One region of the Agromyces sp. Y558 genome, then DNA from elsewhere that is predicted to be linked to it. Evidence: predicted binding sites of a transcription regulator. Region 1 holds the regulator's gene; the other holds the start of a gene.
What was found. The regulator LexA, encoded in region 1, represses DNA repair genes until DNA is damaged. The targets are predictions, from matches to a motif close to TCGAACANNTGTTCGA.
Positions count from the first base shown of each region.

Region 2: a site for LexA is predicted at 3,502-3,517, ahead of AC1C2T_RS14285 (DUF6504 family protein). Genes of this name have one in related genera too.

Region 1 covers NZ_JCAIUH010000001.1:2,480,681-2,487,416, forward strand. The annotation lists gene AC1C2T_RS11570 (methylenetetrahydrofolate reductase) at 1-566, shown strand, start outside; gene metE (5-methyltetrahydropteroyltriglutamate--homocysteine S-methyltransferase) at 563-2,914, shown strand; gene AC1C2T_RS11580 (alpha/beta fold hydrolase) at 3,054-3,833, shown strand; gene lexA (transcriptional repressor LexA) at 3,881-4,558, opposite strand; gene AC1C2T_RS11590 (LysM peptidoglycan-binding domain-containing protein) at 4,828-5,229, shown strand; gene AC1C2T_RS11595 (histidinol-phosphate transaminase) at 5,315-6,406, shown strand; gene hisB (imidazoleglycerol-phosphate dehydratase HisB) at 6,403-6,736, shown strand, end outside.
Region 2 covers NZ_JCAIUH010000002.1:527,105-533,840, forward strand. The annotation lists gene AC1C2T_RS14270 (AAA family ATPase) at 1-556, shown strand, start outside; gene clpX (ATP-dependent Clp protease ATP-binding subunit ClpX) at 671-1,945, shown strand; gene AC1C2T_RS14280 (benzoate/H(+) symporter BenE family transporter) at 1,970-3,148, shown strand; gene AC1C2T_RS14285 (DUF6504 family protein) at 3,202-3,486, opposite strand; gene sepH (septation protein SepH) at 3,591-4,619, opposite strand; gene AC1C2T_RS14295 (hypothetical protein) at 4,527-4,805, shown strand; gene AC1C2T_RS14300 (DUF4193 domain-containing protein) at 4,853-5,146, shown strand; gene AC1C2T_RS14305 (DUF3093 domain-containing protein) at 5,143-5,607, opposite strand; gene dut (dUTP diphosphatase) at 5,646-6,104, shown strand; gene AC1C2T_RS14315 (DUF3710 domain-containing protein) at 6,101-6,721, shown strand; gene AC1C2T_RS14320 (DUF3159 domain-containing protein) at 6,727-6,736, shown strand, end outside.

The DNA.
Region 1 (6,736 bases):
TGCAGGAGGAACGGGAGCCGTTCGGCCAGGTCGACGTACCGGGAACCCCGGGGGCATCTCGCATCAAGGAACGGCCTCGCCCCGAGCGTGTCGCGGTTGCGGCGTTCCCCAACGGACACCCGCGTTCGCGCGGCGTCGGGCAAGACGTCGACACGCTGCTCGCCAAGGAGATCGCCGGGGCGAATCTCGCGATCACGCAGTTGTTCTGGCGTGCCGACGACTATCTCGGCTTCGTCGAGCGTGCGCGCGTCGGCGGCGTGACGATCCCCATCCTGCCGGGCATCATGCCCGTCACGACGCCCGCTCGCCTGGCACGCCTGACCGAGTTGACCGCCGTCGAGCCGCCGGCAGAGCTGGCGATCAACCTCGAGATCGAACCGGATGCCGCGGCGCAGGCCGAGCTCGGCATCGCATTCGCCACCCGGCTCTCCGCCGACGTCATCGCGGGCGGCGTCCCTGGTCTGCACCTCTACACCTTCAACCGCCATGAGGCCGTGCTCGACGTCGTCGAGCGACTCGGGCTGCGCGCCGACCGGCTCGCGGACGAAAGGAACACCGCACGATGACCATCTCCGCACCCGCCTTCCCGGTCGCGACGATCCTCGGCTACCCGCGCATCGGGCGTCGGCGCGAGCTGAAGCGAGCAGTCGAGGCGTTCTGGGCCGGCTCCATCTCTGCTGACGAGCTCGAGCAGTCGGCCGCCGAACTCCGGGCCGTGACACGTGAACGCCTCGCCTCCATCGGCCTCGGCCGCACGGATTCCGGGATTCCCGAGACCTTCTCGTTCTACGACCAGGTGCTCGACGCGGCCGTCGCCGTCGGTGCGGTGCCGCCGCGTTTCGCTGGGCTCGCCGATGAGCACGGGGGTGTCGACCTCGCTGGGTACTTCACGATCGCCCGCGGTGCCGGCGACGACGCCCCGCTCGAGATGACCAAGTGGTTCGACTCGAACTATCACTACCTCGTGCCCGAGATCGCCCCCGACACCGCATTCTCGCTGCACGCCGAGCGGATCCTCTCCGAATTCGCTGAGGCGAAGGCCGCGGGCTTCGTGACCAGGCCCGTGATCGTCGGCCCCGTCACGTTCCTGCTGCTCGCGAAGCCGGCCGCCGGGGCTCCAGAGAGCTTCCAGCCGATCGACCGGCTCGCCGACCTCGTGCCCGTCTACGCAGCGCTGCTCGAAGAGCTCGCCGAAGCGGGAGCCGAATGGGTGCAACTCGACGAGCCCGCCCTCGTGAGCGAGAGCATCGAAGTCGCGCGCGACCGGGTACTCGATTCCGTCGCCGCGACCTACGACGCGCTGGGCTCCCTCGAGCGCCGCCCGGCGACCTTCGTCGCCGCGCCATACGGCTCGCTCGACGACGCGTTGCCCGCCCTCGCCGCCACCCCGGTTGAGGCGATCGGCCTCGACCTCGTGCGCGGTGCCCTGCCCGAGTCGCTCGACCCCGCGACGGCCGAGTCGCTCGCCGCGAAGACCGTGGTCGCGGGCGTCATCGACGGACACAACATCTGGCGCGGCGACCTGGTTGCCGCCTTCGAGCAGCTCGAAGCAGTTCAGCACCTCGCCGCGTCGGTCGCAGTGTCCACCTCCACCTCGTTGCTGCACGTGCCGCACGACGTTGAAGACGAGGATGCGCTCGATGCCCGACTCGTCGGCTGGCTCGCGTTCGCCGACCAGAAGGTGGGCCAGGTCGCCGCGCTCGGTCGCGGACTTGCGAACGGGCGCGCCTCGATCGAGGGCGAGCTCGCCGCGGCATCCGCTGCCCTCGCCGATCGTGGCGGTGCGCCGGGTGTGCGCGTGCCGGTCGTGCGCGACCGCCTCGCCTCGCTCACGAAGGGCGACTTCGCCCGCGCGAGCTACGACGAGCGTGTTGCGGCGCAGGCGTCGCTCGGCTTGCCCGAGTTGCCGACGACGACGATCGGGTCGTTCCCGCAGACCGGCGAGATCCGTCGTGCCCGCGCTCGCTTCGTGGACGGCACGCTCACGGGCGAGGAGTACACCTCGCTCATGCGCGAGGAGATCGAACGCGTCGTGCGGTTGCAGGAAGACCTCGGACTCGACGTACTCGTGCACGGCGAACCCGAGCGCAACGACATGGTGCAGTACTTCGCCGAACTCCTCGACGGGTTCGCGGTCACCAAGCACGGCTGGGTGCAGTCGTACGGCTCGCGCTGCACGCGTCCTTCGATCCTCTGGGGCGATGTCTCGCGGCCAGCGCCGATGACGGTCGAATGGTCCGCGTTCGCCCAGGCGCTGACCGAGCAGCCCATGAAGGGCATGTTGACTGGCCCTGTCACGATCCTCGCCTGGTCGTTCGTGCGTGATGACCAGCCGCTCGGCGCCACGGCGCGACAGGTTGCACTCGCCCTGCGCGACGAGATCTCCGATCTCGAGGCGGCTGGCATCCGGGTCATCCAGGTCGACGAACCCGCGCTCCGAGAGCTGCTGCCGCTGAAGCGCGCCGACCAGCCCGCCTACCTCGACTGGTCGGTCGGTGCCTTCCGCCTCGCGACCGGCGGTGCGGACTCCGCGACGCAAGTGCATACGCACCTCTGCTATTCGGAATTCGGCGTCGTGATCGATGCGATCAAGAACCTCGACGCCGACGTCACCTCGATCGAAGCGGCCCGCAGCCGCATGGAGGTCGTCGACGACATCGAGACGAGCGGATTCGATCACGGCATCGGCCCGGGCGTCTACGACATCCACTCGCCGCGCGTGCCGAGCGTCGACGAGGTGCAGGCGCTCCTCGAGCGCGCAGCCGCCGCGATTCCCGCCACCCGGCTCTGGGTCAACCCCGACTGCGGCCTGAAGACGCGCGGCTACGACGAGACCGTCGAGTCGCTGCGGCACATCGTCGAGGCGACCCGTGCGGTGCGGGCCGGTCGCGCCGCTTCGGTACTCGCCGGGTAGCACGGGCGAGCGGATGCCGCGGCTCGCGGCATCCGTTCGGCATCCGTTCGGTCAGCGTGCGGATGGGGCTCGGCCAGCGTACGGCCGACGCTCGGCTAGTGCCGAGGCGACGCACAGCCGCAGCGCGTAGCTTGGTCTCATGCAACTCGCGGTCCACGAATCCGGCGGGGGTTCGCGAACGGCGGTCCTCATCCACGGCATCATGTCCGATTCCCGTGCGTGGCACCGAGTGACTGCCGAACTCGAGGCGCAGGGATTCCGGGTGCTCGCGGTCGACCTGACGGGTCATGGACGCAGCCCGCGTGCTGTGCACTACTCGCCCGCCGCGTGGGCGAGCGACGTCGTCGAGACGCTCACGCCGATGCTCGACGGCCCGCCCGATCTCGTCATGGGTCACTCGCTCGGCGGACTGGTGGCGAGCCTGGTCGCCGATCGGCTTGCGCCTCGCGCGGCGATCTACATCGACCCGGCCTTCTCCTTCCCGAAGGGCGTGAAGGGGTGGGCGTTCAAGGCATTCTTCGCGATAGCACCGAGGCCGCGCCGGTCGGCCCTGGTGCGCATGAATCCGAAGTGGAGTGCGGTCGACGTCGAGATCGAGCTCGCGACGCTTCGAGACTGGGACAAGCGCACCATCCTCGGTTTCACCGATACGCGACCGCTGGTGCCGCCCGTGCGCCTCGTCGCCCCCACTCTGGTGCTCCTGGCGGAGAAGAGCCTGCTGATCACGGCGAAGATCGCCCGGCAGCTGCGCGGACAGGGCATGACCGTCGCGACCCTGCGCGGCACGGGCCACACGGTGTTCCGTGACGATCACGCGGGGTTCATGGATGCAGTGTTCGACTGGTTCAACGCGTTGACGCCTGCCGCGGTCGGGAGCGCTCTCGCCGCGGCTCGACCCGCGGTTCAGGCTGCAGCATAGAGCCGGGCCTCCCCGCCGCTCCGGAACGGACTGGCGGGGTTGCCCAGTCAGACTGCTCGGAGCACCGCGACGATCTTGCCGAGCACTTCGGCATGGTCGCCGACGATGGGCTCGAACGCGCTGTTCCGCGGCAGCAGCCAGGTGTGACCGTCGCGCTGGCGGAACACCTTCACGGTCGCCTCACCGTCGAGCATCGCCGCGACGATCTCACCATTCTCTGCTGTGCGCTGCGATCGCACCACGACCCAGTCGCCGTCGCAGATCGCGGCGTCGATCATGGAGTCGCCCACGACCTTCAGCATGAACAGCTCGCCTTTGCCGACCAGTTGGCGGGGGAGGGGGAACACCTCGTCGATCTGCTGTTCGGCCGTGATCGGCACGCCCGCGGCGATACGGCCGACCAGCGGCACCATGGCCGCGTCACCGACCGGGGTCGGGTCGGAGGAGGTCACAGCGCGCTCGGTGACACCGGGCAATTGAATGAGCACTTCGAGCGCACGAGGGCGGTTGGGGTCGCGCCGAAGGTACCCGGCGAGCTCGAGCTGGTTCAACTGGTGCGTGACGCTCGAGAGCGAGGAGAGGCCGACGGCGTCACCGATCTCGCGCATGCTCGGCGGGTAGCCGCGACTGGAGACCGAGCGCTGGATCATCTCGAGGATCGAGATCTGCTTGGCGCTCAAGCTCTTTCGGCGGCGTGGCCTGCCGGCCGCCTGCACGTCGTCGATGTCGGTGCTCAACGTCTTCGCCCCTCGTAGCGGCCGCTTCGCGACCGGATGTCGGTGATGTCCGGTCGACTCCCTTCCAGACATTCGAAACTGTATCCGCCTCTCGCGCGCGCGGCAAACATTTGTTCGAGTGTGTCGCGGAATCCGTCCGTCGGAATTCCCCGCGTCCGCCCTTGCGTTGTTCGTCATTCGAATGTATGTTCGGAACAGAGTTTCGCATCCGGCCCTCCCGGCCGAGGGTCGGATGCGACTCCTACAGGAGGTGTGACATGAGTGCAGCGATCGCAACGACCGGCTTCCAGCCCCCGAGGGCCCTTCCGCGAGAGGAGGCGGCGTCGGTGACTCCCGCGCGCACGACGCTCCGGCTGACGCGACGGGGTCGCATCGTGTTCACGTCGCTCGCCGCACTTCCGCTCGTGGTGTGGGCATTCGTGGCGGTGATCGGCGCGGGCGGCGCCGCGGCCGACGTCGAATCCAGGGGCGTCTCGTTCGAGGCTGCGTCGTTCGAGTACACGACGGTCGGGCAAGGCGATTCGCTCTGGGAGATCGCCGAGTCGATCGACCCCGGGGCCGATGTGCGAGAGATCATTGCTGAGATCATGCGACTCAACGGGCTCGATGACGCGGTGGTCGAACCCGGTCAGCGCCTCGCACTTCCCGCCGTCCCGTGACACGCGAATAGGCGAAGCTTCGGGCTTCCGTCGGTCGATGACGGCTTGGCCGAATGGCCTCGGTGCGCATCGTTAGCATTGAAGGGTGACGAGTCTTGAAGACCTCCCCATCCGCGATGACCTTCGTGGTCGCACCCCGTACGGGGCTCCGCAGCAGTCCGTTCCGGTCGCGCTGAACGTCAACGAGAACACGCATCCGATTCCCGAAGACGTCGCACACGATGTGGTCGCTCGCGTCGCCGCCGCCATTCTCACCCTCAATCGCTATCCCGATCGAGAGTTCACCGAGTTGCGCCATGCACTCGCCGGCTATCTGGGCCACGGCCTCGAGCCGGCGCAGATGTGGGCCGCGAATGGTTCGAACGAAGTGCTCCAGCACATTCTTCAGGCATACGGCGGGTCGGGCCGCACCGTGCTGGGCTTCGCCCCGACCTATTCGATGTACGGCCTGCTGGCCTCCGGCACCGGCACCGAGTGGGTCACCGCCGGTCGCGATGACGAGTTCGAACTCAGCCCCGAAACGGCCGTAGCGGCGCTGCGAGAGCACGATCCCGACATCGTGCTGCTCTGCGCGCCGAACAACCCGACGGGTACGCCGCTCTCACTCGAGACGATCGAGGCGGTCGTCGACGCGGCGCGCGGCATCGTGGTCGTCGATGAGGCCTACTTCGAGTTCGCCGACCCCGGAACTCCGAGTGCGCTCACGCTCCTGCCGGGGCGGTCCCGGCTGCTCGTGTCGCGCACGATGAGCAAGGCGTTCGCATTCGCCGGTGCCCGCGTCGGCTACCTCGCCGGTGATCCGGCCGCCATCGACGCCCTCCGGCTCGTGCGACTGCCGTACCACCTCTCCGCGCTCACCCAGGCGGCCGCCCTCGGCGCCCTGGCGCACGCGGCCGAGATGCTCGCGATGGTCGAAGAGATTCGCAGCCAGCGCGAGCGCATCTCGATCGAGCTCCTTCGACTCGGATTCCACCCGTATCGCAGCGGCTCGAACTTCGTGCTCTTCGGCGGGGTCGAAGACCCGCATGCGGTCTTCGAACAACTGCTCGCGCGCGGCATCCTGATCCGCGAGATCGGTATCCCCGGTCACCTGCGCGTCACGGCCGGCACTGAGGCCGAGACCACCGCCTTCCTCGAGGCGATCGCCGTTTCGGCCCCGAATAGGATCGACTCATGACCGCAACGAGATCGCCGCGCACCGCCCGGGTCCAGCGCGAGACGAGTGAATCGAGCATCGACCTCTCGATCGATCTCGACGGCACCGGCACGAGCGATATCGAGACGAGCGTGCCGTTCTACGACCACCTGCTCACGGCGTTCGCGAAGCACTCGCTCACAGACCTCACTGTGCGGGCACGCGGCGATATCGAGATCGACGTGCACCACACGGTCGAAGACGTCGGCATCGTGCTCGGGCAGGCGATCAGGCAGGCGCTCGGCGACAAGCGCGGCATCTCGCGGTACGGCGACGCCCTCGTGCCGCTCGATGAGGCGCTCGCACAGGCCG
Region 2 (6,736 bases), on a different contig from region 1:
CGAGGGCATCGCGACGGCCTACGGGCTCCCGCCAGAGGGCGGCAGCAACAACGGCGGGCGATCCACCAGACCGAGCGAATCGCCGCTCGGCGACTGGCTGCGAATCGAACGCAGTCCTTCCGCGCCGCGATGGGGCTTCTTCCTGCGGGCAGAGACGATGCACGGCTACTACAGCTACCTCGAGGCGCTGCCCGGCAGCCCCGACCAGCACCTGCACTCGATGAGCCACGGCGAGTCGTTCAACGACCTACTCGACAACAAGTTGAACCACTCGCAGTACCTTGCCGGCCTCGTCTGCCTCGACGAGCCAGAGGCAGCCCTCTCGTTCGCCTCCATCCTCAGCTGGATCGCCGGCCTCGACCGCATGGTGTCGCGCGGCACGCAGGTCATCTGCGCCACCCATTCGCCGATCCTCGCCTCGGTGCCCGGCGCCACGATCCTCGAGCTGGGGGAGTGGGGCATCCGCGAGACCACCTGGGAGGAACTCGAGCTCGTCTCGCACTGGCGTCTGTACCTCGATGACCCGAAGCGGTATCTGCGCCACCTGCTCGACTGATCGCCGCAGTTCGCGACCGGCGAACCGCTGGGCGTGTCGAATCCGACCGGCTACCCTCGATCGGCCCGATCTCGGGCTAGGCTCGGAACAGACTCGTTGACAGGGAGGGTTTCGATGGCACGCATCGGAGAGAGCGCCGACCTGCTCAAGTGTTCCTTCTGCGGAAAGAGCCAGAAGCAGGTGCAGCAGCTCATCGCCGGACCCGGCGTCTACATCTGCGACGAGTGCGTGGAACTCTGCAACGAGATCATCGAGGAGCGGCTCGCCGAGGCCGGCGAGACCGAGGCAGGCGAGTTCGAGCTGCCGAAGCCGAAAGAGATCTTCGGATTCCTCGAAGAGTACGTGATCGGTCAAGAGGCTGCCAAGAAGGCGCTCGCCGTCGCGGTCTACAACCACTACAAGCGCGTTCGCGCGCGCACCACGCTCACTTCGGCAGACGCGCGCGACGATGTGGAGCTCGCGAAGTCCAACATCCTGCTGATCGGCCCCACGGGCTGCGGCAAGACGTACCTCGCGCAGACCTTGGCCAAGCAGCTGAACGTGCCGTTCGCCGTGGCCGACGCCACAGCCCTCACCGAGGCGGGGTATGTCGGTGAAGACGTCGAGAACATCCTCCTCAAGCTGATCCAGGCCGCCGACTTCGATGTGAAGCGCGCCGAGACCGGCATCATCTACATCGACGAGGTCGACAAGATCGCGCGAAAGGCCGAGAACCCGTCGATCACGAGGGATGTCTCGGGTGAGGGCGTGCAGCAGGCGCTCCTGAAGATCCTCGAGGGCACCGTCGCATCGGTGCCGCCGCAGGGCGGGCGCAAGCACCCGCACCAGGAGTTCATCCAGATCGACACGACGAACGTGCTCTTCATCGTGGCCGGCGCATTCGCCGGGCTCGAAGACATCATCTCCTCGCGCGCAGGCAAGCGCGGCATCGGATTCGGTGCCCCGCTGCACAACAAAGAAGACGAAGCCGACATCTTCAGTGAGGTGCTGCCCGAAGACCTCCACAAGTTCGGCCTGATTCCAGAGTTCATCGGCCGGCTGCCGGTCGTGGCGACCGTGACTCCCCTCGACAGCGAGGCGCTCATGGAGATCCTCACCGTGCCGAAGAACGCGCTCGTGCGTCAGTACCAGCGCATGTTCGAGCTCGACGGCGTCGAACTCGACTTCGAAGAGGAGGCGTTGCAGGCGATCGCCGACCTCGCAGTGCTTCGACAGACCGGTGCGCGCGGCCTCCGCGCGATCATGGAGGAAGTGCTCGGACCGATCATGTTCGAGGTGCCCTCTTCGACGGGTGTCGCCCGAGTCGTCGTCACCAAGGCCGCTGTGCTCGACAACGCAGCCCCCACGATCGTGCAGCACAAGCCGCGTCGCGCTGAGAAGTCGGCGTAGAACTCGTTCGAGCGAGCACCGGCCATCTTCCATACCGTCGTCGCGGGCGTCATCGCGGCCATCACCGGGTTCGCGAGCTCGTTCGCCCTGGTGATCGCGGGACTCCTCGCCGTCGGCGCGAGCGAGACGCAGTCGGCTTCAGGCTTGTTCGCACTGTGCATCGCGACCGGCGTCACGTGCATCCTCCTACCGATCATCACCCGGATGCCTGTCTCGTTCGCCTGGTCGACACCCGGTGCGGCATTGCTCGTCGCGGCGGCCGCCACCACCCAGCAGTTCGCGGCGGCGATCGGCGCGTTCATCGTCTGCGGTGTGCTCATCGTGCTCTCGGGCTTGTGGCCCGCGCTCGGGCGTGCGATCACGAGCATCCCGAAGCCGATCGCGAGCGCGATGCTCGCCGGCATCCTCTTTCCGATCTGCGTCGCGCCCGTTTTCGCGGCCGTCGAACAGCCGGGGATCGCGATTCCGATGGTGCTCGTCTGGCTGCTGCTCGCCCGCCTCGCGCCTCGCTGGGCCGTTCCGGCGGCGATGCTCGTGGCGGTGATCGGCATCGCGATGATCGCGGGTCCGGCTGTGCTCGGCAGTGATGCCGTCGGGCCGCAGCTCGAGTTCGTCGCACCGGTCTTCGACCCGTTCGTCATCGTGAGTCTCGGGTTGCCGCTCTTCATCGTGACGATGGCCGGGCAGAACGTGCCGGGGTTCGCGGTGATGTCGACGTTCGGCTATCGCCTGGCGCCTCGGCCCGTGCTCGTGACGTCGGGCGTCGCATCGGTGGCTGCAGCTTTCGCCGGCGGACACGCCATCAACCTCGCAGCCATCACCGCGGCGATCATGGCGAGCCCCGAGTCGAATCCCGATGCGGGGCGCCGCTGGGTCGCCACGCTCACCTCGGGGGTCGTCTATCTCGTGCTCGGCGCAGGGGCGGGGCTGGCTGCCGCTGTCGTGCAGGCCTCACCGCCGGTCATCATCACGGCGGTTGCCGGGCTCGCGCTCCTCGGCGCTCTGGTCACCTCCGTCACGGGGGCACTCGAAGATCCGGGGCAGCGCATCACCGCGATCGGCACCTTCCTCGTGACCGCGTCGGGAGTCGCGGTCGCCGGGATCGGCTCGGCGTTCTGGGGGCTCGTGGTGGGCGGCATCCTCATGCTCTGGTTGCGTCCGCGCAGTCGCGACAGGAACGCGAAGGCCAGCGAAACGCGCTGAACGGCGCGGTGAAGACTCCTGACGCCCTGAAAACGGCTGTGCCAGCGGGTTGCTCAATCGAAGATGCGCACGAGCTCCCAGCGGCGCTCCTGGCAGCGTACGTCGAAGACGTGGGTCTCGCCGTCGTCGGCGCTGGCCTGGAAACGCCAGCCCGCGATCTGCAGCGGCGGTCTACCCGGTGAGACATCGTGTGCCGCGACGGGTGACCACCAGTCGCACGGGCCCACGAGCGTCGTCGGCGTGTCGGTCACGCGGAAGCGACGGGAGCGCCACACGAGTCGCTCGGGGCGGCCGTCGTCGTTCGTCAATACCTCGACGAACTCGTGAACGAGCGACATGGGCACCTCACCGAATCGAATGTATGTTCGATGGTAGCACCGCGCCCGAGCGCACAAACGCCGCCGTGCACTTGCACGGCGGCCTTCCTCAGGTCAGTAGGCGGTCAGGCGAGATCGTCGTCGGTGCGCGCGCCGAAGACGATCTCATCCCAGCTCGGCATCGAAGCACGCCCCTTCTTGGAGACGCCTCGCGTGCCAGCCGGGCTGGTGGAGGCCTTACCTCCCCAAATGCTTCGAGCGGCCGTGCCGGGTTTCTCTTCGACCGGTTGCTCGGGGGCGGGCGCTGCTTCCTGAAGTACTGCCGGAGTGGGAGTCGGCGGTTGCTCCTGCCCGTTGCCGGCAGCCTCTCGCTCGCCGCGCCGTCGCCGGAGCGCCTCGAGCAGGTCTGCTGTCTCGCCGAGCGTCTGCTTCGGTTCATCCGCCCGTTTGATCGCCGCGCGCGATGCCGCAGGACTCGACGTCTGAGGCGACCGCGAGTACGGGAGAGGCTCGAGGTGAGGGGCCGTGTCGAAGTCGCCGTGCTCGGGCTCTTCGAAGGTGAAGGCGCCGCTGTCGAAACGGGATTCGTCGGAATCGGGAGCGACGGCACGCAGGCGCGGGATCAGCCCGCCCTTCATCTCACCCTGCTGCGAGAGCGTGATCGCCTCGGAGTTCAGCGGCTGCAACGACTGCTTGCGAGGTTCGAAGCTCCAGCGCGCGTCGTGGTCGATCGTCTCGGCGGTGAACTCGAGCTTGATGATCCAGCCGCGCTCTTCGTCTTTCCAGCTCGCCCAGCGTTCACCATGGGCGCTGAGCTGGGCGAGTCGGTCGCGGATGACTCCGCCGAACGACGGCGGCTCGTCGGCTGGATCGACCTCGATCGAGACGTGCACGGGCACCGCGAGCGCCGAGGTGACCATGTGTTCGCGCTCGGCGAGCACCGGGCCTTCGAAGCGGCGGATGTAGTCGAGGGATGCGCCGGTGACCTGGGCGACCTCTTCGGCCGACATGCCCGACCTGATGTGGGACTGCACTTCGCGCGGCGAAGGTTTGGGCCCGGTGTGCTGCTCGGGTTGCGCCTGCCGGATGCGAGATTGCAGTACTTCGTCGATCTCGATCCGGAAGCGCGCGCCATCGTCGGACGCGGCGAGCAACGCGCCGTTCTCGACTCCGATTACCTTGAGTTCCTGCATCGCGACAAGCCCTTCCGTGCCTTCGTCTCCGCCCAAGGATGCCACGTCGAGATGTGTGCTCGTGGGAATACCTCGGGCGCGGCGGAAGTTGAGCACGAAGCACCTGAGAAAACCCACACAAGGGGTTTGCTAACGCAACCGATTTGATGCAGACTATGGCCGCCGAATCTTCGGCGATGAGGAAATGGATGGGAATGGCAACGGATTACGACGCACCGAGGAAGACCGAAGACGACTCTGAGTCGATCGAGGCCCTCAAGGAGCGCGTCCCCGACAAGATGTCGGGCGTAGTGGATGTCGAAGACGCCGATAACCCCGGTGGGTTCGACCTCGCTGGTGCCGATCTCTCCGACGTCGAACTCGACGTCGTGGTGCTTCCACCGCAAGCTGACGAGTTCACCTGTGTGAACTGCTTCCTCGTGAAGCACCGTTCACAGATCGACCACGAGACGAAGCTCGGGCCGATCTGCTTGGAGTGCGCGTCCTAGACGCCCGACTCAGAACGTTCAGGCCGTCGTGATCCATTGATCGCGGCGGCCAGTTCTTTCGGATGACGTGTCGAGATCAGCCAGTACGGCGTGGGGTCGGACGCATCGGTGACGGGAACACGCACCACCGGCTGCACCCAGCCCCGGATCACGAGGAAGGCGCGGGCGTCGAGGCCTGTTCCGCGTTCGACGCGCGCAGCGGCATCCGTCGCCCCCACCGCCGTTCCGGTGTCGGCGAGCGGGATCGACGCACGACCCGCACTGAGTCGACCGTCAGCGACCTCGATGACTGGCGCCGTCAAGCTGAGCGAGGCGACCACCGCGCCGTAGAGGATGATCCCGGTCGCGATGCCCGCGGGCAGCGAAACCGGCGCAAGCACGAGGATGCTCGCGGGGATGAAGAACAGTGAGGCGAGGTAGATCCACGGCGTCGGCCAGAGTCTTTCGCGGTAGTCGGGCATGGCTCTATTCGACCAGACTTCTGCACTACCCTCGAACAGTGACCGATTCCATCGATGTGCTGATCACGGCCGAGCACGTTCCGGCATACGCCCATCCGGGCGACGCGGGCGCCGATCTCCATGCCGCCGAGTCGGTCGTGCTCGATCCCGGAGAGCGTGCCACCGTCGGCACAGGCGTCTCGATCGCATTGCCCGACGGGTACGTCGCCTTCGTCGTGCCTCGCTCGGGCCTGGCCTTCAAGCACGGCATCACGATCGTCAATGCGCCGGGCACCGTCGATGCGGGCTACCGCGGCGAGATCAAGGTCGCCCTACTGAACACCGACGCGACCGAGCCGTACACGATCGAGGCCGGCGACCGTATAGCCCAGCTCGTTGTGATGCCCGTACTCCGTGCGCGGTTCGTCGAAGTCGAGCGACTGCCCGGCAGCGTGCGCGGCGAGGGCGGATTCGGCTCCACAGGCACCGGGGCGCACAAGTCAGGAGTGAACGCGTGAGCGACATCGAGAATCTCGGCGAGGTATCCGCCGACCAGCCAAAGTCGGCCCCCGAAGACCGCGCGAGCGCGGGCCCCTTCGATGAGGCCGAGGCGAACCCGGTTCGCCCCTATGTCGATCTGGGCGGCGTGAAGGTGCTGCCGCGTGAGGGGCTCCACCTTCGCCTCGAGGTCGAAGAGGGCACCAAGCGGGTCGTCGCCATCGGGCTCGACTATGCGAACTCGACGCTGCAGGTGCAGCCCTTCGCCGCGCCGCGTTCGAGTGGCCTCTGGCACGAGATCCGCGCGCAGATCGCCGACCAGATCGCCCGCCAGGGCGGCACGACGAACGTGCGCGAGGGCACCTTCGGGCCCGAACTGCTCGCCCAGATCCCCGTCGCCGCGGGCGAGGGACAGCAGGGTCAGATGCGACTCGCGCGCTTCATCGGGGTCGACGGACCCCGATGGTTCCTGCGCGGCGTGATCGCCGGCGAAGCAGCAGTCGACCCGACTGCGGCTGCCAAGGTCGAAGACCTCTTCCGTTCGATCGTCGTGGTGCGCGGCACCACACCGATGCCGCCGCGCGACCTGATTCCGCTGCGTATGCCCGCGTCCTCCGCAGGCGCACCCACGGCGTGACCGAGATGACGGATG